Regions from separate parts of the Salinivibrio sp. MA607 genome, predicted to be linked through region 3. Evidence: riboswitches for the same ligand, from Rfam matches in the RefSeq annotation. Region 3 holds a riboswitch; each other region holds the start of a gene.
The links. A riboswitch is a leader RNA that binds a small molecule or an ion and turns the genes downstream of it on or off. The one in region 3 is predicted to bind thiamine pyrophosphate.
Positions count from the first base shown of each region.

Region 1: it holds a riboswitch for thiamine pyrophosphate, as region 3 does, so the genes downstream of both, thiC (phosphomethylpyrimidine synthase ThiC) here and thiB (thiamine ABC transporter substrate binding subunit) in region 3, are expected to answer to the same signal.
Region 2: it holds a riboswitch for thiamine pyrophosphate, as region 3 does, so the genes downstream of both, thiD (bifunctional hydroxymethylpyrimidine kinase/phosphomethylpyrimidine kinase) here and thiB (thiamine ABC transporter substrate binding subunit) in region 3, are expected to answer to the same signal.

Region 1 is NZ_MUFJ01000001.1:3,807-14,739, reverse strand. Features, by position in the region: gene BZG81_RS00090 (multidrug effflux MFS transporter) at 1-1,030, opposite strand, end outside; gene BZG81_RS00085 (LysR family transcriptional regulator) at 1,129-2,109, shown strand; gene BZG81_RS00080 (aminopeptidase P family protein) at 2,173-3,960, shown strand; gene BZG81_RS00075 (glutaredoxin family protein) at 4,015-4,245, opposite strand; gene thiH (2-iminoacetate synthase ThiH) at 4,259-5,410, opposite strand; gene BZG81_RS00065 (thiazole synthase) at 5,410-6,183, opposite strand; gene thiS (sulfur carrier protein ThiS) at 6,186-6,383, opposite strand; gene BZG81_RS00055 (HesA/MoeB/ThiF family protein) at 6,367-7,134, opposite strand; gene thiE (thiamine phosphate synthase) at 7,118-7,786, opposite strand; gene thiC (phosphomethylpyrimidine synthase ThiC) at 7,783-9,759, opposite strand; TPP riboswitch at 9,854-9,953, opposite strand; gene crcB (fluoride efflux transporter CrcB) at 10,009-10,389, opposite strand; tRNA gene BZG81_RS00035 (tRNA-Trp) at 10,535-10,611, opposite strand; tRNA gene BZG81_RS00030 (tRNA-Asp) at 10,757-10,833, opposite strand; rRNA gene rrf (5S ribosomal RNA) at 10,893-10,933, opposite strand, start outside.
Region 2 is NZ_MUFJ01000024.1:6,890-17,822, reverse strand. Features, by position in the region: gene BZG81_RS11595 (bifunctional diguanylate cyclase/phosphodiesterase) at 1-1,230, opposite strand, end outside; gene BZG81_RS11590 (HAD-IA family hydrolase) at 1,647-2,429, shown strand; gene BZG81_RS11585 (DUF3081 domain-containing protein) at 2,448-2,711, shown strand; gene BZG81_RS11580 (sensor histidine kinase) at 2,788-4,659, shown strand; gene BZG81_RS11575 (putative bifunctional diguanylate cyclase/phosphodiesterase) at 4,656-6,449, shown strand; TPP riboswitch at 6,504-6,604, shown strand; gene thiD (bifunctional hydroxymethylpyrimidine kinase/phosphomethylpyrimidine kinase) at 6,667-7,536, shown strand; gene BZG81_RS11565 (ion channel) at 7,560-8,585, opposite strand; gene BZG81_RS15865 (methyl-accepting chemotaxis protein) at 8,760-9,860, shown strand; gene BZG81_RS11555 (homocysteine S-methyltransferase family protein) at 9,941-10,843, shown strand.
Region 3 is NZ_MUFJ01000003.1:109,125-120,057, forward strand. Features, by position in the region: gene rluA (bifunctional tRNA pseudouridine(32) synthase/23S rRNA pseudouridine(746) synthase RluA) at 1-143, opposite strand, end outside; gene rapA (RNA polymerase-associated protein RapA) at 189-3,098, opposite strand; gene BZG81_RS02585 (PhoH family protein) at 3,414-4,787, shown strand; gene thiQ (thiamine ABC transporter ATP-binding protein) at 4,826-5,524, opposite strand; gene thiP (thiamine/thiamine pyrophosphate ABC transporter permease) at 5,518-7,107, opposite strand; gene thiB (thiamine ABC transporter substrate binding subunit) at 7,113-8,099, opposite strand; TPP riboswitch at 8,152-8,253, opposite strand; gene BZG81_RS02605 (DUF547 domain-containing protein) at 8,292-9,083, opposite strand; gene leuD (3-isopropylmalate dehydratase small subunit) at 9,228-9,830, opposite strand; gene leuC (3-isopropylmalate dehydratase large subunit) at 9,840-10,933, opposite strand, start outside.

The DNA.
Region 1 (10,933 bases), on a different contig from region 3:
CCGCGGCCGTGCCCGCGCGGTCCGAAAACGGCGCTAATGCTGCTCCAGCTGACGCGCCTAACACCCAAGCAAAGCCGAATGAAGAGGTAAAGATCGGCAACATAAAGGCCCAAGGTGCAGCGATGGGGCTGAGCGCCAACATCAACCCGCCCGATCCCACCAGCATCATAAGGCCAATATTTAATGCCCGGCGGCTACCAAACTTTTGCATATAACGCGGCCCCAACATTGCCGCGGCAATATTTAACGCCGCATTGGCGCCAAACCAAAAGGTGAAACTGTTCATGGAGATACCGTATCTGTCCATCAACAGCACAGGTGCGGAGGTGACATAAGCAAGGATCACCGCCATCGCCAACATGCAAAGGGTTATGTGATAAGTAAATGTTGGTACACGCAGCACCTGCCAATAACGACGTAAGCTGAATAGGCGGCCCGAGGTATCAGTATGCGATGGTCGGGTTTCGGGCAAAAAGACGATAACCAGCACCAACCCTAATACCGCATAACCGAGCATAAAGGTGAAGTTAGCACGCCAGTCAAACACCTGGGTTAACCAACTACCAAGTAGAGGCGCTAAAGCCGGTACAAAACAAATCGCGCCATTTAAGTAGCTAATCATATGGCCACTGCGTTCGGCACCAAAACGATCGCGGACGGCGGCAAAGGCACACACAGAGGTTGCACACGCGCCAAACCCTTGCAGTAAACGCGCCACCAGCATCATATCCATCGAGGTGGCGAGCCACGCCATCAAAGAGCTAAGGCCATAAAGCGAAATACCAATAATAGCCACAGGCTTACGGCCAAAGCGATCGGCCAACGGCCCCGCAAACAGCTGACCAAGACCTAAGCTAAACATAAACCAGGTCACAGTGTCTTGAGCCAAAGTGGGACTCACATTAAAGTCACCCGCCATATGCGATAGTGCCGGTAGGTAAATATCAATCGCCATGGGGCTAAATAGCACCAGTAACACCATTAAGGCGACCAGTAAGCGATTTGATGTCGGTGAATCAGTGTGCGTCATTGGTTACTCCTCTATACAGGCACGCAGTATAGTGGCTTCAGGATATGAACCATAATGGTTTATAGTAAAAGCAGTTATTCCCAAGGAGAATACAAAAGATGGATTTGGACCAACTGCAACGTACCGACCTCAATTTATTGGTGTGTTTGCATGTACTTTTAGAAGAGTGCAATGTCACGGGCACAGCCAAACGCCTGCATTTAAGTCAATCGGCGGTGAGTAAAAATCTGGCCCGGCTAAGATCGCAATTTAACGATCCGCTTTTTACTCGAGCCGCCCACGGCTTAAAACCCACGGTTCGTGCACAAACCTTGCAACCTAAATTACGCGCTTTGCTCAATGATATCGCGGCGATGACCGAACCTGACCATTTTCAGCCACACTTAAGTGATCGCTGTTTTCGCTTTGCGCTTGTAGAAAGCGCCTACCCATTACTGCTGCCCCAATTTATTGGCGATATGTTAGAGGCCGCCCCATCGATCACCCTCAATACCGCCGCTTGGGATCAAACCACTTTTGATGGTCTCGCCCGTGGCAATATCGACTTTGGTATTACCGGCAAAGATTTAAATCCCGCCGATGCCATGCTGACCCTGATGCCGCCCAAGGGTGTGCGCTACCAAGAGCTTTGCCAAGATCACCAGTGTGTCTTGATGCGCGCCGATCACCCCGCACTCAAGGGCCCATGGGATGAAGCGCGTTACCTTGGACTGCGACATGTACAGGTGAAATGTGATGGAAATGATCGCTGGTTGTTGGACTATAAACTGGCAGAGCGTAATATTGAGCGTGACATTGCCATGTACGTGCCTGATTTTAACAGTGCGGCGAGCCTGTGTACCTATACCGACCTGGTGTTTACCTCACCAAGCCAGTTTGCGCATTATATTGCCGCGTCGCTCAATTTGGTGGTACGGCCGTTACCGACGCCAATACCGCCGATGGCGTACACCTTGTTTTGGCATCAAAATCAAGAAAATGACCCGGGGCACCAATGGCTGAAAGATTTAATTATTTCGCGCTGTCAGCAGTTTAGCCCGGCAAAATTGCAGCCTATCGCCCATCGCGCTAGGGTCTAATCCACTGGTTTTTTACGCGTGGCCGAACATGGCAAGTTCACCCCATACAAAGAAGGAAGAATAATGGACGCGACCCTTACCAAGCGTGTTGAGCAGCTAAGACACTGGCTAGCTCAACACGATTATGACGCCCTACTCATCCCCCACGAAGACGAATATCTCGGTGAGTATGTGCCCGAGCACAACGAACGCCTCCACTGGGCAACCGGCTTTACCGGCTCCGCAGGAGCGGCGGTGATCACCCGCGACAAGGCAGCGATTTTTGTTGATGGCCGCTATGTGGTTCAAGTCCGTAAGCAAGTCCCCGCCGGCCTGTTTGACTACTGCCACCTGATTGATGAGCCACCGGTGCAATGGGCCCAGCAACAATTGCCCAAGGGTGCCAAGCTGGCTATCGACGCTCGCATGCATAGCGTCGCTTGGTACAAACGCACCCAACGCGCGCTGGATGGGGCTTTGGCTTTGGTGAGTGTTGAGCAAAACCCGATTGAAAGCTTATGGGACGATCGCCCCGCCCCGCTTAATAGCCCTGCCATTTTACTGGGTGAAGAGAAAACCGGCCGCGCCAGCTTAGATAAACGCCAAACCATTGGCCAGCAGCTGGCCGATCAGAACCTTGATGCCGCGGTACTCACTCAACCCGATGCTGTGTGTTGGCTGCTCAATATCCGTGGTCGCGACATCCCACGTTTGCCGGTGGTGCTGACCCAAGCGATCATCAAGCAATCCGGTGACGTCACCGTGTTTATCGACCCTGACCGTCTCCCCGACGGCTTTGATGCACACGTGGGTGAAGGCGTGAGCGTCGCGCACCCAGACAGCCTAGTTGATGCCCTGCAAGCGCTGAGTGGTCAACGTGTATTGGTCGACCCAAACGGTGCCAATGCGTGGACACTGGACACGCTCCAACAAGCGCAAGTCACCGTGGTGGAAGCGCAAGACCCATGTGCGCTTGAAAAGGCGGCCAAGAATCCGCAAGAAATCGCCGGTATGCAAGCCTGTCACGTGCGCGATGGTGTTGCCGTGACTCGCTTTTTGGCGTGGTTTGACCGTCAAGTCGACGCCGGTGAACGCCCTGATGAAGCTGTGCTCGCAGACACCCTGTATCAATTCCGCCAACAAGACGATCAACTGGTCGACTTAAGCTTTGATACCATTTCCGCCGCCGGTGGCAATGCGGCCATGTGTCACTATAACCACAACAATCAGCCCAAACCGAGCGTGATTGAGAGCAACAATGTCTACTTGGTGGACTCAGGCGGCCAATACTATGACGGCACTACCGACATTACCCGTACCGTGCCGGTGGGCGAATGCAGCGCTGAGATCAAAAAGGCCTTTACGCTGGTGCTTAAAGGGCATATTGCGCTGGCCACTGCGCTGTTCCCGAAAGGGACGTCAGGCAGCCAGCTTGATGCCTTAGCACGCCAGTATTTGTGGCAACACGGCTATGATTTTGACCATGGCACCGGTCACGGTGTCGGGCATTTCTTGGACGTGCACGAAGGGCCGCAGCGCATTTCCAAAGCGCCCAATAGCGTCGCGCTATTGCCGGGCATGGTGGTGTCAAACGAGCCGGGCTACTATCGCGCCGACGCGTTTGGGATCCGGATTGAAAACCTCGAGTTGATTGAAGAAAAACCCACTGAGGGTGACATGACGATGCTCGGACTTGCCTCACTCACGCGTGCGCCTATCGATCGTCGTTTGGTCGATGTGAGCTTGCTCAGCGAGGCGGAAATCCAGTGGTGGAATCGCTATCATCAAACCGTGTGGGATGAAGTTAGCCCATCTTTAGATGATCAAGACCAAGCTTGGTTAAAACAAGCGACCGCGCCGCTAAGCCGTTAAGTCGCCTCTTCACTAAGTATAAAAAAACAAAAAGCGTCCGATTGGACGCTTTTTTTATTCCCCTTTCAGGGCTTTCTCGACCGCTTTGGGCGAAAAGCCGCGCAAGGTGGTATCGCCAATACAAATCACCGGGACACCCCGCGAGCCTGTTGCCGCCAGCAGCTTCTTGCCTTTGGGCGTGGCCGTATCGACGACACGATAACGCAGCCCTTTTTTATCCAAGTAAGCTTTGGCCGCCTCACAGTGAGGACAGCGCGGGCCCACATATACAGTAATACGTTTCATGCCCGCATTGTCGCTAACCCGCTGCCGTTTGTGAAGCCATTTGCACCTGACGCGCGATATCGTAGATGTTATCCCAATCTTTCCATACCACCTCAAAACCGAGGGCACGGACGCTGGCGGCCACCTCTGCCGCGCTACGTTCATCACTGATGGCAAACTGCTCCAATTGTGGCTCAGGGTTGGCATAACCGCCCGGTTGAGTTTTTGACGCCGCGGATAGACTCGTGACACCAAGCGGCAACACATTGTCGCGAAAGTGAGGTGACTCCCGTGTCGATAGCGACAGCTCTACCTGCGGATTCCACAACCGATAGGCACAAATCAGCTGGACCAGCTGCTTATCCGTCATCACCGATTTCGGCTGTAACGCCCCCGCGCAAGGACGTAAGCGCGGAAAAGATAGCGAATAGCGGCTTTGCCAGTATTGCTTTTCCAGATAATCGAGATGCTGGGCGGTAAAAAAGCTGTCGGTCCGCCAGTCCTCAAGGCCAATCAAGGCGCCGAGACCAATCTTATCGACCCCTGCCTGCGCCAATCGGTCTGGAGTTTGCAGCCGGTAGTGAAAGTCGGTTTTATTGCCGCGCTTGTGATGTTCCCCATAAGTTGGAGCGTGGTAGGTTTCTTGGTAAACCATCACCGCATCCACACCCTGTGCCACCAAGGCGCGATACGCGTCGGTATCCAGCGGCTGCACCTCCATCGCCACATGATGAAAGTATCGCTTCACCACCGGTAAGGCGCGGAGAAAATACTCGAGCCCTACCTTGGTTTCATGCTCACCGGTCACCAAGAGCACACTGTCAAAGCCCATTTTTTTGATCGCTTCACACTCGGCGGCGATCTCAGCTTCATCCAGCGTGCGCCGTTTGATTCGGTTTTCCATCGAAAAACCGCAATAGGTACACACGTTGGCGCACAAATTGGAGAGATACAGCGGAATATAAAACCCCATGGCGTAGCCAAAACGCTGCCGCGTCAGCGCCGCAGATTGCTGAGCCATGGCCTCAAGATACCCTTCAGCGGCTGGGCTGATCAGGGCAGCGAAATCGTCCAAATTGCGCGAGGATTTAGCCAGCGCCCGCTCGACATCTTGGCGCGTTTTACTGTAAATCGAAAGGCGATGATGATCCCAATCGAGTGCCGCCCACCGCTCAGAAAAGCTCATCACGCCTCCTTAGCGTCAAGAAACGTAGTTAAGGGGCTAGAAGCGTGGGCGTGATTGTGTGTGCCCGCCAGCCCAGCGCGATACGCGCAGCGTCCTGCTTCAACCGCTTGTTTAAACGCTGCGCCCATGGCAATCGGATCGCCAGCCGTGGCAATGGCGGTGTTGACCAAAACTGCATCGGCACCGCGCTCCATCGCTAACGCCGCATCTGACGGTGCACCAATGCCGGCATCAATGATCACCGGCACGCGAGCTTGCTCAATAATGATGTCGAGAAACGCCATTGAGGCCAGTCCTTGGTTGGAGCCAATTGGTGAGCCAAGGGGCATCACCGCCGCGCACCCCACCTCTTCCAAACGCTTACACAGCACAGGATCGGCATGACAATATGGCAGCACCACAAACCCCTCATCTACAAGCGTTTTCGCCGCTTGAAGGGTTTCAATCGGATCAGGCATCAGATACTTAGGGTCGGGGTGAATTTCCAGCTTTACCCAAGGCGTTCCTAATGCTTCTCGAGCAAGACGCGCGGCAAACACCGCTTCTTGCGCATTTTTCGCCCCCGAGGTATTGGGCAGCAGGCGCACACCTAGTTCACGCAGCGGGGTTAAAATATCGTCTTGTGTGGCATGCACATCGACTCGCCTTAGCGCCATGGTGACCAGCTCAGTACCACTGGCCGCCAGTGATTCGGCCATGACCTTGCGACTGGCAAACTTGCCGGTGCCGGTTAACAGCCGAGATGAAAACGTCGTATCCGCAATGGTTAACATAATTATCCTCCGGCAATCGCTTGAAAGACCGCCAAGCTATCGCCAGCGGCAAGTGACGTGGATGACCAAGCATCGCGCGCAATAATGGTCTGATTTAGCGCGACCGCGACTGATTCAGCCGGCACCTTCATCTCCTCAATCAATTGCGCGACGGTCGTGGCATTGACCTCTGTAGGCGTGTCATTAATGGTTAACTGCATCGCTTACCTCCCGCTTTGGCTGACAAACCGCACAGTGCGGATGCACAGGCAGCGAAAAGTGCTGCCATGTCATGGTTTGCCCATCCAGTCGTGACAAGCGATTGGTCCTGACCGCCTGTCCTAATAACAGCTTTATTCCTTCCAGCGCTTGCGCGGTGGCCATCATGCCGACCACAGGTCCCATTACCCCAGATTCAGCGCAGCGTGTGGGTTCAGAGGGCGTCACGTCTGCAAAGGCGCACGCATAACATGCACTATGTGGTTGATAAACCAATAACTGGCCTTGCCAGCCAATCGCCGCTGCGCTCACCAACGGCGTGCCAGTCTCTACACAGACTTGGTTGACCGCATGACGAGTGGCGAGATTATCACTGCAATCAAGCACCACATCCGCCATCGCCACTTCGAGCGCCAGGCGCTCACCCTCGAGATAGGCATTGATGGCCCGGCACTGGCAATGAGGATTCAGCGCGACCAAGTTAGCGGCTAGCGCTGCGGCTTTACCGGTGCCGATTTGCGCCTCCCGATACGCCACCTGACGCGCCAAATTAGATAGCTCAATGTGGTCCGAGTCAGCAATCGCTAACTGACCCACGCCAGCGCCTGCAAGATAGAGGCCCGCGGTGGTTCCAAGCCCACCGGCACCGACCATTAACACGCGCGCCTTGCTAAGTGCCTGCTGCCCGCACTCTCCGACTTCTGGCAGCATGATTTGCCGGCTATAACGCAAGTATTCACTGTCCGATAGCATCACACTCTCCTTGCTGTCTGGATGGATTCAGACAGCGATTAAACGCGTCAATGCGCGCCGCTAAATCGGGCGCTTGCGTCACGGCGCGGACTACCGCAATGGCGTCCACGCCAGTGCGCCAGACCTCGGGAGCTCGGTCGAGATCAATACCGCCAATCGCCACCGTCGGGAAGCGGCCCTCCACAGTCGCCACCTGCTGCGCTAACGCTGAAATACCTTGCGGTGGTTCGGCGAGCTGTTTGGTGGTGGTGGGAAAAATATGGCCGATGGCGAGATAGCTTGGCGTGAGTTCAACCGCTGCAGCGAGCTGTTCTGGACTGCGCGTCGACACACCGAGACGCAGCCCTTGCCGCGCAAGCCGGTCAAGATCCGCCTCACGTAAGTCTTGTTGCCCTAGATGGACGCCATAGGCGCCAGCTTCAAGCGCGAGCTGCCAGTGATCGTTGATAAACACCTGCGCATGGTGCGCGCGGCCCAATGCCACCGCGCGCTGTATCCAATCCGCCAATTGTGGATGCGCTGGCTGCTTCACGCGCAGTTGCACAGTTTTCACCCCCAAACAAAGTAAGCGTTCGAGCAAATCCACATCGTCCACCACCGGATATAATGGGCCTACGCCTTCAGACATAGGCGCAAACGGAGTCAAACTCATGATCCCACCTTGTCGCTGTCTTCCACCTCAGTACCGTGTTGTGGCTGAAGATGGGATTTTTGCAGGTAGAGCTCACTGCCCTTTTCTCGGAATTCTTGCGATTTTTGCTGCATGCCTGCTAACGGGTCTTCCAGCATAGCGACATCAATCGCTTGACCCGCGGCGGCATAGCCGTTTTCTTTGGCGTAGTCCCGGACTTCCTGGCTGATTTTCATGGAGCAGAACTTCGGTCCACACATCGAGCAAAAATGTGCGACCTTGCCCGACTCTTGAGGCAGTGTTTCATCGTGATAGGCGCGTGCCGTGAACGGATCAAGGGATAGATTGAACTGGTCTTCCCAGCGGAATTCAAAGCGCGCTTTAGAAATGGCGTTATCACGCACCTGCGCCCCCGGGTGTCCTTTAGCTAAGTCCGCAGCATGCGCGCAAAGCTTGTAGGTGATAAGCCCAATTTTAACATCCTCCTTATTGGGCAGACCCAGATGTTCTTTGGGCGTGACATAACAGAGCATCGCACACCCAAACCAGCCAATCATCGCCGCACCAATGCCGGAGGTAATATGATCGTAACCGGGAGCAATGTCGGTGGTTAGCGGGCCGAGAGTATAGAAAGGCGCTTCATGGCAATGGGTGAGCTGCTCGTCCATGTTCTCTTTGATCATATGCATGGGCACGTGGCCAGGGCCTTCAATCATCACCTGCACATCGTATTCCCATGCCACCTTGGTGAGCTCGCCCAGGGTACGTAGCTCACTGAATTGCGCTTCGTCGTTCGCGTCTGCCACTGAGCCGGGACGCAGCCCATCGCCCAACGACAAAGACACGTCGTAAGCGGCACAGATTTCGCAGATTTCGCGAAAATGGGTATACAGGAAACTTTCTTGATGATGCGCCAAGCACCATTTGGCGATAATCGATCCACCGCGCGAGACAATCCCAGTCACGCGATTGGCGGTCATGGGCACATAGTGCAAACGCACCCCAGCGTGAATGGTAAAGTAGTCGACCCCTTGCTCGGCTTGCTCTATCAAGGTATCGCGCATGACTTCCCAGGTCAGGTCTTCGGCAATGCCGTTCACTTTCTCAAGCGCCTGATACATAGGCACAGTGCCAATCGGGACTGGGCTATTACGTAAAATCCACTCGCGGGTTTCGTGAATATTGCGGCCCGTCGATAAATCCATCACCGTATCCGCACCCCAACGAGTCGACCATACCAATTTTTCAGTTTCTTCCTCTATTGAGGAGCTCACCGCTGAGTTACCAATATTGGCATTCACTTTCACCAGGAAGTTACGCCCGATGATCATCGGCTCCGCTTCTGGGTGATTAATGTTAGCCGGAATAATCGCCCGCCCTTCGGCGAGCTCTTGGCGCACAAATTCGGGGGTGATTTGTGATGGCAAATCCGCACCAAAGCTTTCCCCGGGATGCTGGCGGTTCAGCTGCTCTTCACGATACTGCTGACGCCCCATATTTTCGCGAATGGCGATAAATTCCATTTCTGGGGTAATGATGCCTTGGCGTGCGTAATGCAGTTGAGTCACACACTGATTAGGTTTCGCGCGGCGGATAGATGGTAAGGCACTAAAGCGAAGTTCATCCAAGGTTTCATCACTGAGGCGGGTTTGGGCATAGTCAGAGCTCACCGCATCAAGAAACTCCGTATCGGCACGTTCATCGATCCAGGCTTTTCGCACTGGCGCTAAGCCTTGGTAAATATCGATAGTACTCTGTGGGTCGGTATAAGGCCCTGATGTGTCATAAACCCGAATGGACTCATTGTCTTCATACTGAGGCTTTTCTTTGCTGCCGCCCACAAAGGTGGGGGAAAGATGGATCTCGCGCATCCCGACGCGAATGTCAGGTCGCGAGCCCTCGACATAGACTTTTTCCGAGTTGGGGTAGGTTTGCGCAGAAAGGGAATCGATAAAGGATTTGGCCTCAAGGCGGGCCTGTTTACGGGTCGACATAGCATTACTCCGGTGTTCATTATGGGAATTAATGCTTGCCGGAAAACGCTGAATTTGAGATGTGAGCAAACTGGCAGACGGGTTGCGTCTGTGATCTGAAGCATCTCTTGTTCCCTTCGCTGGTCTTAACCAGATCAGGTTCAACGGATCCCACTTTATGTGGTCTCAGCCAATTGGCACTCCGACAAGTTCAATGCCAGTATAAGAAATCACCGCCGCAACAACAAGCGACGTACGCGATGTTTTCTATTACCCGGTAATACGTCCCAACAGCCAAGCCCCCATCGCTGCCGCTCCGAGGCATAAGGCGAGATTCAAACCAACATTTAGCAAGGCTTTCACCGTTTCTCCATGTTGGAACAGCATCAAGGTATCGACAGAGAACGTCGAGAAGGTGGTAAAAGCCCCTAAAAAGCCAATCGCAATCAGTTGACGCCAAGGGACCGGGGCAATTAGCTCTTGGCTCATCGCCGCTAAAAAGACGCCCATTGCTAATGAGCCCAGCACATTAACCATTAGGGTGCCGTACGGGAATCCTCGACCAAACACCGCGACGCTCCACTCTGAAACTAAAAAACGCGAGGACGCCCCTAATGCGCCACCAAGCCCTACCCACAATATGCTTACCACTGGGTGCTCCTTTCGATTGGTAAAAACTCATCATACCGCGACATGTGAACAAGAAACAGGAGGAAGAAAAAGGGAAGAAAGGCGTGGTTACTACTACAGACAGTAGACATAAAAAAAGCACCGACAATGTCGATGCTTTAATATTTGGCAGGGGTAGAGGGATTCGAACCCCCAACACGCGGATTTGGAATCCGCTGCTCTGCCAGTTGGAGCTATACCCCTGTAGATAGTTGCCTATTGTAGCGATCTCGCGACAAATTACCACCATCAATTACTAGTCAAACGTTTAATCGCTTATTTATAAAGCGATCTGTCTGGTCGTCCAATAACAAAAAACCCCAGCTTTTCAGCTAGGGTTTCTAAGTAGTGGCGGAGTGGACGGGACTCGAACCCGCGACCCCCGGCGTGACAGGCCGGTATTCTAACCAACTGAACTACCACTCCGCACCAATTCTGTATGACTAAAGGCTTATATCTCTTTGCTTTAATCAATTGTAATAAAAGCCTGGCGATGTCCTACTCTCACATGGGGAGACCCCACACT
Region 2 (10,933 bases), on a different contig from region 3:
ACCAAACCGATAAACACGATCGTCTGTTACTGCTTTCTGAAGCCGTTTACCCAACTTTTTGAGTAAGGTGTCGCCAGTTACATGACCGAGTGAGTCGTTGACGACTTTAAAATTGTCCAGATCAATAAATAATAATGTGATGCTATCTGAAGGTTCCGCACTGATTGAATGTACGGCTCTCTTTAGTGCTTTATCCAGTGCAGTGCGATTAGCAAGTCCAGTCAAGCTATCATGATGGGCTTGATGGGTTAACTGTTGCGTTTGTTGACTCACTATCTGTTTTGCCAGTAAAAGGCGATTGGCATAGGACCAAAAACTAGCAAGAATCGATAGCCCGAGAGATAAAACAAGTACACCAACCACACCGGCATAAATCAGATCCGTGTGTAACTCCCTAATATCGGTAAAGGTGACGAGTAATCCCTCCTCACTACCGGCAATAGGAATCGATATTGCCGACGAATGGCTGTTGTACCATTGATTGAGCGTGCTTGATGAATGCGTACTAAAGACAGATTGATGACCAAATGCCTCCTGAGCGACCATTCCGACACTAGGCCCAGGCGTCTTGCTTTGCCACAACGCGGGTAAAAATCTATCAAAATATAGGGTGGTAGAAAGAAAACCGAGTAGCTTTCCATCCCGTTCAGTAATTGGTGCAAACCACCGTATGCCGTGGCCTTGCTCGTCATGAAAAAGCCGCGCCTCAGGGTGACGATTAAAATATGCCCGCTCCATGGTTTGGGTATTGTCACACTGAGAATCTGCTCGCCAGCCTAAATAGCCCTCCTCAGCGGCTTGTGGTGACACATACAAAGCGGGAAACGTATCGCTACGCATGACCCACCGACAGACCTGCTCGTTTAAAGGAGGGAAGGGATGATACTGATCTTGTTGGGCCGCAAATTGTGCTAACTCAGCGCGATTAACTCGAGGGAGCCACATGACGCTGTTGAGTCCAGATTGCTTTTGGGTGTGATTATCGATGAAAGCGTGGAATTTTTCGCGTGTTGGCCCATTTTCTTGCTGCAAATACAATTGTGCTGACAACTGAAGTTCATAGAGCTGTGAAAAAGATTGACCTAATGAATAACGGTATTTTTCAACCTCGGCTGAGAAACGACTCTGCTGGCGTTGATTTTCTAGTGTGTAAACTGACCAGCTAGCGACGCTTGCCACGGCTAACACAAGGAGATAGCGCCACAAAGGCTGCTTAGGCAGATATCGCATAAAAATACATCGACTGTCACTACTGAGTGCCACACGATACGGCGCGATTATGACAATCACGACGCAAACGTATGTCACTTTTGTGAAAGCCATTAGGTAATAATACACCACACCCTTAAATAAAAAGTCAAAAATATGACGGTTTTTTATACAGGTTTAACGTCGGTATCATCGCCAATCAAGATCTAAAAGTGTGACTTTGATCACCATGATGTTAGTGGCTTGATTCAACACTGAAGTTTGTACTTTACCGGTCATTTATCCATTTTCTTTTCCATGATCCCAAATATTATCCGTCGTATTTTGATAGGACGACGCTAGCTTCTCTGCTAACGTTGAAACGTCGTTGGATTCGATTTCTGATCCAGTTCTATCTTTTTTAATTTTATTAAGATTATGAATAAAAAGGGGTTTTTATGGTTAAGTTAGAGAGCGTCTCTGCGGTATGCTTTGACTTAGACGGCACACTCGCAGACCCTTTTGACGATCTGTATGAGGCGGTTAGCGGTATGTTACGTGGCTTAAGCTTGCCTGATGAAGATCCCCATGCAATAAAAGATTGGATTGGTGATGGGGCGGATTTATTGATCCACCGCGTGTTAACTCGACACATCGACGGGCGCGTATCGACCCGCGTGTTAAACCAAGCGCGCGCACTCTTTTTGTCCTCATACCTAGGCAGTAAACCGCCAAAAACTCGACTGTACCCGGGCGTGCTTGCGTGCCTTGAAACCTTATTGCAGCGCCACATCCCGATGGTGTGCACCACAGATATGCAAACGGCGCATGCTAACAGCTTACTGCGAGCACTTGGCGTTGGGCATTTTTTCACCCGGATATTGGGTGCCGATGCAATGTCTGTTGGCAAGCCGGATCCGGACGGTATTTACGAAGCGGCCGCCATACTTGGCGTTTCACCCTTGGAACTGCTGGTGGTGGGGGATTCGGTCAGCGATGTGCATGCGGCTCGCGCCGCTGGCTCGCCAGTAATTTGTGTTAACTATGGCTATAATTACGGTACAGGGATCCAAAAGGCCTGTCCGGACACTACCCTTGATACATTGGCCAGTTTGCCCAATATCATTGCAAGGCCCAATCGTTTGGGTGTTCCGGGACAGGGTGTCACCGCCCCACCGGTATTAGCGGGCTCACTGCGTGGTCGTGCGATGCGACCTAAAGGGGGCGCACAATTTCGATAATATAGCCAGGAGGGAAGCGTGAAAAACGAACTCGATCCGACCCATCTGCTTCGCGCGTTTGAGATAGTCACGGAGTTTGGTGAGAAAATAGAAGATGGACACCGCTTGGATGGCATTGACGCTTTCTCAGATTATGACGGCTATACCATTTATTTAGCAGGAAATGGAGTACAGTTACGTGTGGGGTTTCACAATACGTATCATCTCGACTACGAGCATGAGAACCTTAAAGAGCAGTTCCTGAAAAAGGTTGATGCGTTAGTCAAAAACTATAAAAGATAGCGACGGATAGGCAATGCATGCCGGACCGTCACACGCCCCACAATGGGGCGTTTTTTATAGGTCAAAGGCAGGGAGCATGGACAGCGAACCGATCACCACAAACCGAACACGCGGGACCCAAGCCCATTATCAAGCGTTAGTCGACAGCGCGGCAGCCGCGATCTTGGTGATTGATGAACGCGGCATTATTTTAGATGCGAACCCGTTCACCCACCGATTATTGGGTTATCACCCGCAACAGCTAATCGGAAAGAATGTTGATTGTTTAATGCCGCCGGAGCACCAAGGGAAGCATGACCATTATTTACGGCAATATATAACAACAGGCCAGGCAAACATTATCGGTACCGGCCGGCGGGTTGAGGCACGGCATCAAGCGGGGCATGTGGTACCCATTCATCTGGCGGTCAGTGAAGTGTGGGTTGAAGACCGGCGAGAGTTTATTGGCATTATGTCTGATATGCGCGCGCTGACTCAGGCTCAGACGCGTATTAAACACGAACGCAATCAACTCAAAACCATTATTAATGCGATCGCCAATCCTGTTTTTGTCCGAGAGCTGGGCGGACAATATTCGCTTGCAAATTACGCCTGCCTACAAGCATTAAATGTCGAGCATGTTGAACAGCTTGCTGAGGCAATTCATGGTGCCTTGCCTGAGGGAATGCGCGAAACCCTCAATGCGCTTGATCACCAACTGACGCTCGATGGTGAACCCGTTCATGTAGATGTGACATTAAGAGATGGTCGGACTTTTAAGCTCGCTAAAACGCTTATTCGCCACGTAGAGGGAGAGCCTTACGCCATCGTGACTGTTGGGTATGATGCCACACCATTGCTGCAAGCGAAGCACGAGGCAGAACGCGCCAATCAAGCCAAAAGTGATTTTCTCTCTGCCATGAGTCATGAGCTGCGCACGCCTTTAAACAGTGTGCTCGGTTATGCGCAACTACTACAACGATCCTCTTCTCCTCGCTTGACGGAGACGCAACGGCAATATGTCGATCAAATTCACCAAAGTGGTCGCCACTTACTCACCTTAATTAATGATGTGCTGGATCTTGCCAAACTTGAGGCAGGAAAAACGGTGGTCAATGTCACCTGGTATCCGGTTCGCGCCCTTGTCAGTGATGCCGTTCGAACACTACTCCCGCTCGCACAGCAACAGCACGTTGAGTTAGATGAGTGCCTACCCGCGGATCTGAGTGGCGACCTATATGTGGATCCAACCCGTTTCAAACAAGTGTTGATCAATTTACTCAGCAACGCGATTAAATATAACCATCCTCAGGGGCGAGTATGGGTTGAAGCCAGTCAACCATCGTCAACCTTGACGATCTCTGTATCAGATACCGGGATCGGTATTGCTGAAAATCGGTTAAACCATCTTTTTGAGCCTTTTAACCGCTTGGCCGCCGAACAATCACAGATTGAAGGGGCAGGTGTGGGGTTAGCGGTGAGCCATCAATTGGTTGTGCAAATGCAAGGCGAGATGTCAGTAAAAAGCCAGCCAGGCAAGGGCAGTTGTTTTGCAGTAACGTTCCCTTACCGAGCGTCGACGCGACCTGACGATCAAGGTTGTACGTGTCTCCGCGTGAGCCAGCCGCATCGCGTGCTCTATATTGATAATAACAGTGCCCGCCAGCGCCTGATGACCGATTGCTTTGAAGATTGGCCAATGTTGACACTCTATCATGCGCATGGGCTGTCACTGGCTGAGGCTGTTGCGCTCGCGTCTCCGCCATCGTTAGTCATTATGGCGGCTGATAGCGTTGCGGCAACGTCCGAACAAATACAAGCACTATTTGGCGACAAACCACTCATTGTTCTGACTGACAACCCATGCGACGAACCGCATAACAAACCGACATTACGACGTTTATCGCTGCCGCTCTCGTCAGCGGACTTGGCTGAGGCCATACAATTATTATTAGAGGAGAGGCTATGACAAAGGATCCGTCACAAGCACATATATTGATCATTGATGATCGACCGGAAAACATTCACTTACTGTCTACCATGCTCAAGCAAGCCGGTTATCAACAGCTGAACGGACTCACCGATCCTCGCCTTGTTACCGATGCTCTCTCCCCCGTTCCCGACCTGATTTTACTCGATATGCGGATGCCGCAGCGCTCTGGCTTACTGGTGCTGGATGATCTTAATGACGCTTTAGATGAGCATTGCCCGCCCGTGATGGTACTCACCGCAGATAATGACCTGAATTTGCGTAACCAAGCGTTATGCCGTGGCGCGATTGATTACATCAGCAAACCCTTTGATCACGATGAGGTGTTGCAACGGATTCAAAACCTTTTGCATCTGCAATTGAAAACCCGTAAAGAGCGCGATCAAGCGGCACGGCTGCAAATGCTGGTTAACAAACAAACGGCGGCTTTACGCGCGCTTTCTTTGACCCATCCGTTAACCGGGCTACCAAATCGTCGCGCATTATTAGATGCCGCTGAGCGCCAGCTGAGCAAAGGGCCGGTGACTGTGATGATGATTGCCTTAGATGGCATGGAAGCGGTGACCAAACACCAAGGTCATTTAATGACAGAGGCACTATACAAACAAGTGGCTAATCTGCTAGCCAATAGTACAGTGGCGCGCCCACATCGCATTGGCGTTTGGGATAGCACACGACTGGTGATGCTGATTGAAGAACACGATAACCATGCCGTAGAAAAAGCCGCGCGCATCAATCGGTTGATCAGCGGACATCACACGCTCGATGGGCGTTTAATGTTTTTACGTTGCCACATTGGTATCAGCCGCACGGAGCTTGAGACACAAGATGTGGCGCAACTGTTTCGTCAAGCCATTTTAGCGATTCCGACGGATGACCAACTTATCGGCGAATATCAGCCTGAGCTTGACAGCCAAGCTCAGCGCGCGCATTTGATTCGCACCGAATTAGGGCCAGCACTGCAAAGCGGACAATTATCACTGGTGTATCAACCCAAATGGCGATTAGACGGCGGTTTGATGATAGGCGCGGAAGCGCTGTTGCGTTGGCAGCATCCGACCCTTGGGGCCATCAGTCCGGCGGAATTTATCCCCATCGCCGAACGCAGCGCAGACATGATCCAACTGGGCGACCACGTACTGGTGATGGCCTTAGCCGCGGTTGAATGTTGGCGAAAAAATAAACTGATCAACGATAGCTTTCACCTGTCAGTCAATGTTTCTGCCCAGCAGTTTCGCCCCGGCTTTGCTGACAGCGTCTTAGCTCGGTGCCAGGCAGTTGATGTCCCTTTGCATCTGATTCAATTAGAGGTGACAGAATCAGCACTGATCCAGCACATGTCGGTGGCACTGAAAGAGCTACAACAATTGCGAGATGCAGGCATGCATATCGCCCTCGATGACTTTGGCACCGGCTACAGCTCGCTCAGTTACCTTAAACAGTTACCGGTCGATTGGGTCAAACTTGATCGCAGCTTTATCCAAGACTTGGCTACCAACGCCAGTGATAAGCACTTGGTGGGTAGCGTGATTGATTTGGCCCATGGCTTTGGTCATGGTGTGGTCGCCGAGGGTGTTGAAAAAGAGGACCAGCAGTATGTGCTACAAACCATTGGCTGCGACCAAGTGCAGGGCTTTTTATACGCACGGCCGCTAATCCAAGAAGGATTTGAACAACTGCTTAAAACCGCCAATCAAGGCAACGCGACGATCAATAGCAATGCGACGATCAATAGCAATGCAACCAGCAATAATAATGAGATGGCCTAAACGCGCAATTAGCGCCATCATACTTGCGCTTTATCACTAAGGTTTATATTCTGACCGTGTTAGTCGGGGAGCAAGCAATTGCTGAGACTGCGAAAGCAGGACCCGTAGAACCTGATCCAGTTAGCACTGGCGGAGGGAACTGACGTGCTCAGCACACAAGGTCGCGCCATCGTGCGTGGTTTTGTCTCCTTCCGCCCCTCATGATTAAGGGGCCAATATGAACCAATCACCACCTGTTATTCTCACCATCGCCGGCTCAGACAGCGGTGGGGGAGCTGGTATTCAAGCCGATATTAAAGCGATTTCAGCCACGGGCGGCTATGCCTGCTCGGCGATCACCGCCTTAACTGCACAAAATACCTGTGGCGTTGAGGCCGTCTCGCCGGTCGACCCAGCGTTTGTTCGCGCGCAACTGAATGCTGTGTTATACGACATGCCGGTACGTGCCGTGAAAATCGGCATGCTCGCCAACCAAGCGATTATTCGCGAAGTAGCCGCTGTGCTCGCGCGTTCCCCGCACTTACCAGTCGTGCTCGATCCGGTCATGATCGCCACCAGCGGCGATCCGTTATTAGATGATGACGCCATGGATGCACTGATCAATACATTGATCCCGCGCGCGACCATTTTAACCCCCAACTTGCCAGAGGCCGCGCGTTTAACCGGGTGTCCTGTTCCGACAACCACCGAAGAGATGTACGCCTTAGTGCCGGCACTGCGCAAGCTCGGATGTCCGTATGTGATGCTAAAAGGTGGGCACTTGCATCATGCGCCAGAGAGTCTGGATGTGTGGATTAGCCGAGATACGTGTCAAACCCTGAGTGCGCGCCGCATTGAAACGCCTAACACCCATGGCACAGGCTGTTCACTGTCGGCGGCGATTGCCTCGTTTTATGCGCAGGGACTGACACCCATTGACGCCGGGCGAGCGGCTAAGCGTTATCTCACTGACGCCTTAGCGCATAGCCAACAGTTAATCGTTGGAAGAGGGGCAGGGCCGGTACATCATTTTTTCGCCTACCCCGCTGATGAAAGTGTTTATTTATCCAAGCATGCGTTGGTTGAATCGCACGCTCTCGTTAAATAATGCACTTTGATTAGATAGCGTGCTTACGCGGCGGACCAATGTGGCAAGCGCTGGGCGGCGATATAAAAAAGACGGTCGCCCGGCAATACTTTTGTCCCCACTGGCGGGTTCAAAACAATACCTTGGCCTTGGTCGATCCCAATTAAGGTGGCGTCATATTCTTGCTTGAGCTGACCAAAGAGATCGCCGGTATCGATTTCTGTTGCGTTACTCGGATAACGGGCACAGTATTGCGTCATCCCTTGTGACGTGCTCAAAAGCTCATGATGCAACTGACTTGAACCGGGATCCACCGCCGCTTTTGCTAGCATTTCGACCGACACCGACGGCACACATTCCGCATGCGGGTAGTGCTGTTTGAGGATTTGGCTTATCGCATCATCTTGAAAATACGCCAATAAATGCGCTGACGGATTTTTATGTGCGCAGAACAGAGCCGCTGACAAAGTAATATCATCTTCTGGGTTATCAATAATAATACTCGAGGCATGCTCGACCTTGGCGCGGGCAATGCCTTCAGCATCGGTAAAACTTGCCACGCGCACAAATTCCACTTCACCAGGCAGTGGGTTTTCGATTTCTGCGCGCGCACAAAGCACAATCGGGCGCTCACCGTGCACTCCGCTTTGCAATAAACGAATAAGCTGTATCGTACGTTGTCCGTTCCAGCCTAAGATAAGAAGATGATTTTTCACACTAATACTCCGTTTTCCTTGTAACCCGCGTCGCCAATAATCCACCAGTGATCCGGTGATATGCCCAATCACCACCGCAAACAACCCTAAGCCGCCGGGAATAATCCAAAAAGCCGTGATCCATTGCCCCCACTCAGTAACGGGGGAATAATCGCCGTAGCCAACGGTCGAGGCCGTCACAATCAAGTAATACACATAGCGGCTCAGCGATTGGGTCATCGCGGTCTCGCCCGCCCCATATAAAAGTAGCCAGCCAATCACGCCATAGGCGAGTACCACCAAGCCGAGCATACGCCCGTTCAAATGGGCGAAGCGACTGATAATCCAACGTTTAAAAAGCAACCAAAAGGTCATAAATTTTCGCTCATTCACTTCAGTGATCGCAGTATGAAGTGATTTGCGTCAGGTTTACAGTGTAAATCAGGCGCTTGGCGTCAATGCGATCACACTTTGCTTGGATAATCCTACAAAGCCAATTTAAAGTGTTAAAATATTATAAAAAGCTTAATTACATCATTAGGAGTCAGCGTGTTTATATCTCGGCGTCAACTTGAACAAGAGCAGCAAAAGCAGGTTGCTCTGCAGCAAAAAATTGAGCAAATTAATCATACCATCGACGCGCTGAATGCAGAGAAAGGCGCATTGCAGGCAGAGCTGGATACCGTCGCGAAAAAACGCCAAACCGGCAAAGCGATCGACGCCAACTTATGCCACTTCGGTGATTCGATCAACGCCACCCAATCCTCTCTGGCTACTTTGGCGGACACCATTAACGGTGAAAAAGAGCGTGTGACCGAAGTGAGCCACCAAGCGGCATCATGCGCCGAGCAAGTCAATGACCTTGCGCGCCATGTGCAGTCGTTATCTTCGCAATGTCAGCAATCGTCGGAAGCGATTCGTTCGCTCGATCAACACGCCCAAGAGGTGAGTGGCATTGTCAATTTGATTCGCGATGTCGCCGATCAAACCAACCTGCTGGCGTTAAACGCAGCCATTGAAGCGGCACGCGCCGGTGAGCAGGGCCGAGGGTTTGCGGTGGTCGCTGATGAAGTACGCAACCTTGCCGAGCGCACGTCCACTGCCACCCAAGATATTACCCAGCTGGTAGAAAAAATTCGTGCGGGCAGCAGCCATGCGTGCACGCTCACCGATACCCTTGCCACTGAAGCCATTCAATACAGCGAACAAGGCCAACAGGTTGCCGATGCCATGGCCACCCAAAGTGAGCAAGCACAGCACAGCCGCACCACCATTAAAGCCTCTGCACTGCGCGCCTTTTGTGAACTGGCCAAACTTGACCATATCAGCTTTAAATTTGCGATATACCGCGTGGTATTGGGCGAAGACAGCATGATGGCGGACGATGTCACCGATCACACCCAATGCCGACTCGGCCAGTGGTATAACCATGGTGAAGGGCAGCAATATTTTGGTCAGTTGCAAACGTTTAAAGCCATTTCCGGGCCTCACGAGCAAGTGCACACCCACGCCAAGGCTGCGGTGGCAGCGTTTCATGCTCAACAACCGGATCAAATGGTCACCGCATTAAAAGAGATGGAAAACGCCAGCATGACGGTGATCGATAAGCTTGAACATCTCGCAATAGAAGGGAGTGAAGAGGTGGCGTAACAACGGGGTGTTAAATCGACGAGCTCATGGTAATCTCAAGTCAAACCAAGGAAAGATGGCCGAAGGAGGCTGAAGTAACCATGACGTCGATTGCACTACTCGATGGTGGCCTAGGGCAAGAAATTTATCAACGTGGCCCCGATGTGAGCTCTAAGCTTTGGTCGGTCGCGGTGATGTTAAAACATGCCAATATTGTCAAAGACGTGCACAAAGATTTTATCCGTGCCGGCGCGAAAACACATACCCTAAATACCTATCCTGCGACACCCACACGTCTGGCCAAAGCGGGGTTGAGCGATAAAATCAACACCATTTATCAAAAAGCCTTCGAAGCGCTAGAGCAAGCCGTGGATGAGACAGGCGCCGATGTCGATATTGCCGGTTGTTTGCCACCGCTGGTGGGCAGCTACCTCGGCCAGCCGCAACGCAGCTTTGATGACATGAAAGCCGAGTTTTTGCACATTGCCCGCTTGCAGCCTCATGTGGATGTGTTTTTAATCGAAACCATGACCAACACCCTCGAAGCGCGCGCGGCCTGTGCTGCGGCCCAAGAGCAAGGCAAACCCTATGGCGTCGCGTTTCGGTTAGAGGCAGCAGGCACCTTGCGCTCGGGCGAGTCACTTGAACAAGCAATGCACGCCGTGGCCGAGTATGCCCCAACCGCGGTAATGCTAAACTGTTGCGATCCTGCCGTGCTGACCACCGCCATGCCGCAAATGGCGACCCAAGCCAACATTGTCGGTGGCTATGCCAACGCCTTTAAATCGGTAGAAGACATGGCCAAAGGCAGCAAAGCCGATGCCCTAGAAGCGCGTGAAGATCTCTCACCCTTAGTCCACACCGAACGTGTACAACAATGGATTGCCGACGGTGCCCTGGTGGTCGGCGGCTGCTGCGAAATCACCCCCGCGCACATCCAACACCTCGCGCAAACCCTTGAGCAGTCCCACGAGATCATCAAGTTTTCGCAGTTGAGGGGTTAAGGCTTTAACGCGTTCCCACGCGCCGGCGTGGGAGCGAACAAGCATGAGATCACAGCGGAACTCTAACAACTCACTCAATCAAGCTTATCC
Region 3 (10,933 bases):
GACCACGCACTGTCGTAATGCGCAGGATCACGGCCAGGGTTAGCCAATAATCCACTGGGTTTATTAATTACCACCAGATCGGCATCTTGATACAAGATATCGAGCCAAGGTGTAGTGGGAGGATGATACTCAATGATTGCCATATAAGGGTTCGGGGCCGGCTGGCCCCGCCTTCGTTCAAAGGGTGATTATTGGTGGCTGACCACAATCAAACGCAGGGCGTCTAAATCGACTTGTGCGTGTTGAATATGATGCGACAAGGTACTGATCTGATCCCGTAGTGCGTCGAGCTCATCATCACGAATATTGGGGTTAACCGTTTTCAGTGCATCGAGCCGTGCTAAGGCCTGATTCAGCTCGCTGTCCATCTCTTGGTGGGCGGCCGTTTGAATCTCAGACAAGGCTTTTTGGGCCAGCGGTTCGCTTTTCTCAATCAGCTGGTGGACTTGGGCTTGAACCGAGTTGACCATTTTACTGCCTAAATGACGATTCACCGGGCTGAGCTGGCGATGAAACGATTCAAACTCAACGTTGGCTGAGAGATCATTGCCGTTCGCATCCAAAAGCAACCGCACCGGCGTTTGCGGTAAAAAGCGATGAATACCCGACGATTTAGGGGCTTGTGCATCAATGGTGTAAATCAGTTCAACAAACAGGGTTCCCACAGGCAGCGCTTTGTTTTTGAGCAAAGAGACCGCGGTGGTGCCGATGTTTTCGCTCAGCAATAAGTCGATACCGCCACGCACGATCGGGTGCTCCCAAGAGACAAACTGCACATCTTCGCGACTGAGTGCCGTATCGCGGTCGAAGGTCAGTGTGCACCCATCCGTTGGTAGGCCAGGGTAACTGGGCACCATCATCTGCTCCGACGGCTTGACCACGATGGCGTTTTCACCTTTGTCATCTTGATTAACGCCGATGGTATCAAACAGACCGAGCGTGAAGGTGACAAGGCCCGTATCGCCATCTTGATCGGCGATGGTTTGCGCCAGCTGCTTGGCAGCCTCCCCGCCGTGTGAGTGCATCTCGAGCAGTTTATCGCGGCCTTGCTCCATTTCTGCTTTAAGGCGTTGATTCATGGCGGCGCTATCGTGAATGAGCGTATTTAGCGCATCATCATGTTGATTATTGGCTAACAGGGTTAACAATGTCTCGCCATACTGCTCAAACACCGCACGGCCGGTTGGGCAGGTATCCTCAAAGGCATCAAGCCCTTCGTGATACCAACGCGCTAAAATGGTTTGCGCTGTGCCTTCAAGGTAAGGAACGTGAATGGCAATATCTTGACGCTGACCAATACGATCAAGGCGACCAATGCGCTGCTCGAGCAAGTCGGGGTTCATCGGTAAGTCGAACATCACCAGCTGATGGGCAAACTGGAAGTTCCGGCCTTCTGAGCCAATTTCAGAGCAAATCAAGACTTGAGCCCCGCCTTCCTCTTGGGCAAAGTACGCTGCCGCTTTATCACGCTCAACAATCGACATGCCTTCATGGAACACGGTGCCACGGATCCCCTCACGCTCGCGCAAGGCCTGCTCAAGCGTCAGTGCGGTTTGCGCGCGTGAGCAAATGATCAGTACTTTGTCGCGACGGTGGGTTTTTAAATAATCCAGCAACCAATCGATACGTGGGTCAAAGCCCCACCAGCTGGCACTATCGCCCTCAAACTGCTGATAAATATCTTCAGGATAAAGATTTTGTACCGCTTTTTGTTCGCTCGAGCTTGTGCGTCCCATCATGCCCGCCACCCGCATGGCAGTTTGATACTGGCTCGGTAACGCCATAGGGTGCATGTGCAGATGCCGGCTAGGGAAGCCACTGATGGCAGCCCGCGTGTTACGGAACAAAACGCGCCCGGTACCGTGGCGATCCATTAAATCATCAATCAGCTGTTGGCGAGCGGTGTGCTTGGTTGCATCATCATCGCTATCAATAGCGCTGAAGCGTTCATCAAGCTCGTCACTTTGCAATAGCGCCCGAATGCTACGTTGGGCATTATCACTTAACGGGGCATCGGCAAGTAGCGCTTCAACCGCCTCGGCGACAGGGGCATATTGTTCGGCTTCTTCAACAAAGGCGTCATAATCATAAAAACGATCAGGGTCGAGCAGGCGTAAACGCGCAAAATGACTTTGCTGACCTAACTGCTCAGGGGTCGCGGTGAGTAACAACACCCCAGGGGTATGCTCAGCAATGCTTTCGATAATCTGATATTCACGGCTCGGTGCCGTTGGTGTCCAGGTTAAATGGTGTGCTTCGTCCACCACCAATAAGTCCCAATGGGTGTCACAGACTTGCTCGACGCGACGCCGGTTTTTGCGTAAAAACTCCAGTGAACATAACACCAGTTGCTGGGTATCAAATGGGTTGGGTGAGTCAGCAAAGGCCTCGACACAGCGCTCTTCGTCAAAAATAGAGAAGTGCAGATTAAAGCGGCGCATCATCTCGACCAACCACTGATGCTGCAAGGTTTCTGGAACCACGATCAGTACCCGCTCGGCTTGGCCTGCAAGCACTTGCTGGTGAATGATCATGCCCGCTTCAATGGTTTTCCCTAAGCCGACTTCATCCGCGAGCAAAACCCGCGGTGCGTGACGACGACCCACCTCATGGGCAATGTAAAGTTGATGAGGAATTAATCCAGCACGCATCCCCGTCAACCCCCGTAGAGGGCTACGCAACTGCTGATGCTGATTGGTTAACGCCCGATAACGCAACGCAAAACGATCCATGCGGTCAAGTTGACCGGCAAAGAGTTTGTCTTGCGGCTTGTTAAAGCGGATCTGATGGCTGAGTAAGATTTCACGCAGCGAGACTTCGTCTTCCTCGGTGTCTTCGCGATAGCCGTAATAGGTCAACACCCCGTCGTTTTCTTCAACGCGCGAGACGGTCATGGTCCAGCCCTCGTGACTTTCTACCTCATCGCCGGGGTTGAACATCACCCGAGTCACGGGCGCATCATGGCTGGCGTACAGCCGTGTTTCATCACTAGCAGGAAACATTAGGGTCACGGTACGGCCATCAACGGACACCACAGTGCCCAGTCCAAGATCATGCTCCGTATCACTGATCCAACGTTGTCCAAGCGCAAATGACATAAGGGAAAACCTCTGAATTAACTCGATTGTCGAAAGACTCGGTGCCGCGCAAACGCAACCCGATTAAATAGTGTGTTATTCAGTGTGGCACTGAAAAAATTGGTCGCCAATAGTACTCGAACTTGTGAGGAGGGTCACGATGAAACTCCATCAATCGCGGCAAAGATCGTCTTGACATACAAACGTCATCAACGCGCGGCAAAGATGAAAACGTGAACTGGCACAATCAAACAAGTTGGGCGATGCGCAACGGCCAGGTCTATGCTTACTTTAAGCGCTGTCATCGACAGTGAATTGCCGACACAGGAGGTGCCTATGGGCGACGCCGACCGGAAGCTGTTTGTATTAGACACTAACATTCTCCTCCACGAACCTTTCGCCATCTATTCCTTCCAAGAACACGATGTCGTGATTCCTATGACCGTCCTCGAAGAGCTTGACCGTATTAAAGATAGCAAGCGTGATGTCTCTCGGGATGCCCGTGTGGCGATTCGTGCCTTGGAAGATATCTTTAAAGAAGCCACACCCGATGAAATTGGCGAGGGTATTGTGGTTGGTAAAGGCGATGCGACGGGTACCGTCTCCATTCTGGCTGATTTTGAGATTAAAGAAACGGTCCATGCCTTTGCCGATAAAGCGGGCGATAATCGCATTTTAAATGCGGTGTTATACCTTCAAACCAAACGCTCACCGCGCAAAGTCGTGCTGGTGACCAAAGATATCAATATGCGCCTGCGCGCCAAAGGGGCGGGGGTGATGTATGTCGAGGATTACCGTACCGACCAACTGATTGATGATGTTCGGTTGCTCACCAAAGGCTTCCATCAATGTGCGGGCAGTTTTTGGGATAAAGTGGGGCAATGCGACAGCCAGGCCTATGGCTCCGAAACACGCCACACATTACCGGCTGAGCTATTAGAAACGCCTTTTGTGAACCAGTACTTATTGGATGAAAGTGACGACTTCGCCGCACGAGTACAAGCCATTGATGGTGATAAAGCGATCATCAAAGATCTCAGTCGAGAGCGATTAATGCACCGTGCTGCTTGGGATGTTAAACCGAAAAATATCTACCAAGGCATGGCAATGGATGCGTTGCTTGATCCCACGATTGATCTAACCATTCTGACAGGGCCTGCAGGCTGTGGGAAAACGATTTTAGCCATGGCTGCGGCATTAGAGTTAGTGGTAGAAAAGGGCATGTACGATAAGATTATCGTTACCCGTAATACGCCAGATATTGGCGAGTCGATTGGTTTTCTCCCCGGGACAGAAGAAGAGAAAATGCTGCCATGGCTCGGCGCAGTGACCGATACCCTCGAAGCGTTACACATGAATGATGAATGCACTGACGGTTCGATGCGCTACATTATGGAAAAAGCGAATCTGCAGTTTAAATCGATTAACTTTATGCGCGGACGCTCGATTCAAAACGCGTTTGTGATTTTGGATGAGTGCCAAAACCTGACCGCCTCTCAGCTTAAAACCATTATCACCCGTTGTGGGGAGGGGACTAAGTTAGTGTGCTCGGGGAACTTAGCGCAAATCGACTCTTCCTATTTGACACCTGTAACATCCGGACTGACTTACATTGTCGAGCGGTTTAAAAACTTTGAAGGCAGTGCGTGTGTGTACCTCAATGGTGTGGTGCGAAGCCGGCTGGCTGAGTTTGCCGAAGAGAACCTTTAACCATCAAGGTGGCGGCCTCTATGCCGCCACTGATGGGGTTACGCCGTGACACCGATATAATCACGCATGATGGCTGGCGGTGTTTTGAGCGTATCAACCGGATCGTGAAGCTGGATTCGGCCATTATCGAGATAGATAAATTGATTGGCGATCGCTTGTGCATCGTCTGGATGGTGAGTGACCATCACCACCGTCGTGCCTTGTTCTTGAGCGGTACGTTTGACCAAGGCTAACATGTCTTGTTTTAGCGCCGGATCAAGTGCCGAAAAGGGTTCATCGAGCAGTAATAAAGGCTGGTTGCGTGCGATGCTTCTCCCCAAGGCGATGCGTTGGCGTTGGCCGCCCGATAGTTGGCTGGGTAGACGAGATAAATAATCGGTCAACCCTACTGCGTGTGCAGCATGGCGCACGGCCTCTTGCTGTGTGGCCGTGAGTTTAAGCGAGGGAGACAAGCCAATTGCCATGTTGTCGAATACTGACAAATGGGTAAATACGTTGTGCTCTTGAAACAAGATAGACAGTGGCCGCTGGTGGGCGGGCGTCGTGGTGACAGGCTTGCCATCAATGGTGATCTCGCCACTATCTGGCGCGATCAGCCCAGCAATCAGTGATAATAAGGTGCTTTTGCCTGCACCGCTGGGCCCGAGCACAGCCACAATCTCTCCAGGGGCTATTTGGGCATCAAAGATCATCCAATCTTGCTGGTAACGATAGTGGACATTGGAAAGCGTCAGCATGCGTGTCTCCATTGGATCAGACGAGTGATTAGGGCATAGCAACCCAAACTGGTAAGCAGTAATAGCATGGCAGCGGCAGCGCCTGCGTCCATTTGGTAGCTCCCCATCAAGCGAAACAAATAGAGCGGCAGGGTTTGAAAATTTTGGCTACCAAAAAGTGCGATCGCACTAAGATCGCCCATCGATAACACAAAACTCACCGCCACGCCGCGCGCGATCGGGGCGCGTAAACACTGCCATTCGATAAGACGTAGACGGTTGACACCTTTTAGCCCCAAGGTAGCGCAAAGATTGTGATAGGACTGGGCAAGTTGATAGGCGGGCGCGCTCAGTACTTTTATTAAATAGGGCAACGCCATCAGGGCGTTCACGGCCATCACCAACCACAGCGCCAAGCTGAATACATCGCTAAACTGGCGAAACAGTAAAAAAAGCCCGGTACTGAGGACAATACTGGGTACCACTAAAATCATCGCCCCTAACGTTTCAATGCCATTCGCTTGTTTCTTACGCCCGTTCAAGCGCCAATGACGACTGGCTAAGATGACAGAGGTGGCCAACACGAAGGCCAAGACGATTGCTCCGGTAGCGATAAGCAGTGAATGCATGGTGGCTTGCCATAATGCCGTGTCGCTCAGCACAATTAACGCGCTAGGGTTAAGGCCACGCGCGATCACAACCCCGAGAGGTGGTAGAACCAACAATAAAGTCAGCGCAATCCAGAGACTGTCCCAACACTTCGCCGTGCGACTATCGAGTGCCGATGGAAGCGGTTGCACTTCGCTGGGGGTGTTGGCAATCGGCCGAGTCAGTGTTTGCACAATAAAAGCAAAGGTGCCGCACAAGAGCATTTGCCACAGCGCCAGAGCGGCACCGGTTTGTAAGTCAAAATCAAAATGAATGGCTTGATAGATAGCCAATTCAATGGTGGTCGCTTTGGGGCCACCGCCTAATGCCATCACGGTGGCGAAGCTGGTGAAACACAACATGAATACCAGTCCGACGACATGGGGTAGACTTTGCCGCAGATAAGGCCATTCAAGGTGGCGAAAACGTTGCCAGCCTCTTAGACCAAGCTGGGTTGCCAGGCGCCTTTGATCCGCCGGGATCCCTTCCAAGGCCTGCACCATCAATTGGGCCGAAAAAGGCAGGTTAAAGAAAACATGCGCAAGCAAAATGCCGCTTAAGCCATAGAGAGAAAATGGCATCGCAGCATCAAAGTACGCGAAGGCTTGTGCAATCCAACCGCTACGGCCGTAGATGGCAACCAATCCAAACACGCCCACCAATACCGGCAGCACCAGGGTCATGGCAAACAGTTTGAGTAGCCAAGCTTTCCCTGGAAATTGTCGCCGAGCCAGCGCATGGGCCACAGGAATGGCGAGCCCAACGCTGAGCACCACAGATAAGGTAGCCTGCTTAAAGCTAAACAGCGTGACATGGCGCAGATAGGCATCTTGCCACAGGGCGGACAGCTTCAAGTCTTGACTGTGTAAGAACAGCGCCCAGAGTGCGCTGCCAATTAATAACACGACCAAGCTGGCCGCGAGACTGCCCGGCCAGGTTCGAGAAGGGTTGAGCATCGACGTTATTCAACCAAAGCGGTTTGCCAATCGCGCACCCATTGCTGACGGTTACCCATCACTTCATCGGGCTGGTACAACAGGCTCTCTTCTGGTTTGTTCAGCGTATAGAAGGCGTCAGGCAAGCTAACATCGGTGACCGGGTACATCCACTGCGTGGTTGGGATCACAGACTGTGCTGTGTCACTGAGCATAAATTGTAGAAACGCATCGGCGCGTTCTGGTTGGTCGGTATAAGCAGACTTCGCCGCCACTTCAATTTGCATATAATGGCCTTCTTCAAACATGGCGGCGGCAAAGCGGTCATCATCGTCAGCGACCAGGTGATAGGCGGGCGAAGAGGTGTATGAAAGCACCATATCTGCCTCTTTGTTGAGGAACATGTTGTACGCTTCGGTCCAGCCTTTGGTCACGGTAATAGTGTTGTCGGCAAGGTCGCGCCATGCCTGCTGGCTTTGATCGCCGTATACTTTTTGGATCCACAGCATCAAGCCTTGGCCAACTGTTGACACACGTGGATCTTGGTAAATCACACTGATATCGTCACGCTCCTCAATCAAAGCCTTCAAGCTTTTGGGCGGGTCGAGCAAACGCGTGGTGTCATACACAAAGGCAAAGTAGCCGTAATCGTAGGGGATAAAGTAGGGATTATCCCAACCGCCGGGTACCTGTAGGCGCTCCGTATTCACCGCGTGCTCGGCGACAATGCCGCTACGCTCAGCTTCTTTCATCAAGTTAGTATCCATACCGAGTACAATATCAGCCTTGGTAGTATTGCCTTCGATACGTAAGCGATTAAGCAGAGCAGCACCGTCACTAAGAGACACAAACTCTAATTGGCAGTCACAGCGTTTTTCAAATTCGGCTTTGATTTTTGGCCCTGCGCCCCAATCGGCGATAAAAGAATCATAGGTATAGACCGTTAGAGGGTCGGCGGCACGGGCGCTGAGTGATAACAGCGATAAAGAAACCAGAGTGAGAACAGAGATCATAACTTTCACAGCACGCTCCTAAGTTGGGCGTGGGTGTTGAGGCAAGTTGATGGCAACATCAAGTCTCAATCCCTACGCCAGTGTTAGCTGGATCAGGTTCGATGGGTTTAGCGCCGCGCGCAATCTCAGCCATGAGGCTCCCCAATGAGTACGGTGCTATTGTACTGATTGGCTTAGTGTTCACCAAGCCTTTTAGTCCGCGAGTTGGTTAAGCGTCCAGTCGTAGTCATAATCCAAGCGTGCATCCTTGGGAAGCTTGATGTCTCTATATTGATTGATATGGGTGATCACCCCTTGTTCACTGCCGCCAAAGTCAGTCTCAAACCACTCATAGATAGAAGAAAGCTGCCACTGATTACCCTGCTGACTCACGCCTTTATCACTATTAATAAAGGTGTAGGCAGCTTGTTCTAATTGCGCATCCAAGGTGTCGGCTTGAAAGGCTTGCGGTTGCAGGTTAGGACAGCCAAGGCTGGCACAATTGACCGCATAGTGGGTACGCGGATCTTGCCATAGCGGACGCAAAATACGGTGTTCGATATCATTGAGCGTGAGGGCTTCGCCCGCCACCGTCACTACGTCATCATCCCACGGACCAAAGCTAAAGAGTCCACCGAGTTTGGTGATAGAACCGACTGGATAGGCGTCCAAAATCAGCGTCACCGTGACCGCATTGTAAAGGTTGACCCAGTAAGCATATTGTTCGTCTTTGCTCAGGGTGCGCGGATCGCGCTTGGTAAGCATGCGAATGTAATGATCGAGGGTCGCTTTATCGGCCTCGGTGACGGCTGCGTAGTTAAATAAGGTGTGCTGCCCCTGAGGCTGTAAATACTTATCGAGTAATACTTGCCAACTGTGATGCGTGAAGGTGGCTTGGCTGTCAGGATTATGTGCATCCCACATTGCCCAGTAGTCCGCTTTGGGCGCGGCTTGACTGATGAGCGGAAACACTAGCCCGAACAGAAGTATCAAATGTTTTTGCATTGTCAGTCCTTAATGCGATCAAACCTTCTTTGAGACTAGACCAAGCGAGTCAGCGGTTGGTTTCATTGAGGATAGAAAAATGGGAAGGAACGCCAATAAATGCGGAATAATCAGCACTTATTGGCGAGAGATGAGTGGATGGTATTACACCAAAAAATCAGGTATTTGCTGCTCAAAGCGCGAAATTTCCGCTTCGTGCTGTAACGTCAGCCCGATACTATCCAAACCTTCGAGTAAGCAATGATGGCGAAAATCATCCATCTGGAAGCTAAAGCAGTGTTCACCGGCACGGATGGTTTGGGCGGGCAAATCTAGCGTTACCGTCGCACCTTCATTTTCGGCCACATACGTAAATAAAGCATCGATTTGGCCTTCTTCAAGGGTCACCGGCACCATTTGGTTATTAATGCAGTTGCCATAGAAAATATCGGCAAAACTGGGGGCGATAATCACTTTAAAACCGTAATCATCCAGCGCCCAAGGAGCATGTTCGCGTGACGAGCCACAGCCAAAGTTTTCGCGGGTGAGTAACACGCTCGCCCCTTGGTAGCGCGCTTGATTGAGCACAAACTCGGGGTTCGGCTGTTTGCCCGCATCGTCTAAAAAGCGCCAATCGTGAAACAGGTGCTGGCCGAATCCGGTGCGGGTGACTTTTTGCAAAAACTGTTTGGGGATGATCGCATCGGTGTCGACGTTTGCCGCATCCAATGGGGCAACAATGCCGGTATGAGTGTGTATGCCTGACATAAGGCCTCCTTATAATTGGTTAACGTCAACAAAGTGACCGGCAATGGCGGCAGCAGCGGCCATGGCTGGGCTGACCAAGTGGGTACGGCCTTCACGGCCTTGGCGGCCTTCAAAGTTACGGTTGCTGGTCGATGCACAGCGCTCTTTGGGGCCTAAGCGATCGTTGTTCATCGCCAAGCACATTGAGCAGCCGGGTAAGCGCCACTCAAAGCCCGCCTCGCGGAAAATCACATCCAGCCCTTCTTGCTCTGCTTGGGCACGCACTTGCTCTGAGCCTGGCACCACCATGGCATGGACGCTATCTGCGACGTGCCGACCTTTGGCGACCGCCGCGGCTGCGCGCATGTCCTCAATTCGAGAGTTGGTGCATGAGCCAATAAAGACTTTATCAATTTGGATATCTGTTATGGCTTGGCCTGCGGTTAGCCCCATGTATTTCAGCGCGCGTTCCGCCGAGTGGCGCGCGATCGGATCTGCCATGTGCTCAGGGGCCGGCACGCTATCGTGCACACTAACCACTTGGCCGGGGTTGGTCCCCCAGGTGACCTGATGATGAATTTGACTGCCATCGAGTGTCACGACACGATCAAATTGCGCATCGGCATCCGAGTGCAAGGTTTGCCAAAAATCGACCGCTTGCTGCCATTGTTCACCTTTAGGAGCAAATTTCTTGTCTTTTAAATAGGCAAATGTGGTCTCATCGGGGGCGATCAGGCCAGCTTTCGCGCCCAATTCGATCGCCATGTTGCAGACCGTCATTCGCCCTTCCATGGACAAGTCGGTAATGGCGTCACCGCAAAATTCCACCACGTGTCCGGTGCCGCCGGCATGACCGACTTGGCCGATAATCGCTAGGACAATGTCTTTGGCGGTGATCCCGGGGGCGGTTTTGCCCGTGACTTCAATTTTCATCGTGCGGGCGCGGGATTGCTTGAGCGTTTGGGTGGCCAGTACGTGTTCGACTTCGGAAGTACCAATACCAAAGGCCAGTGCACCAAAAGCACCGTGAGTTGCCGTATGAGAATCACCACAGACGATGGTATTGCCAGGCAAAGTAATCCCTAACTCGGGACCCATCACATGGACAATGCCTTGGTAGGGGT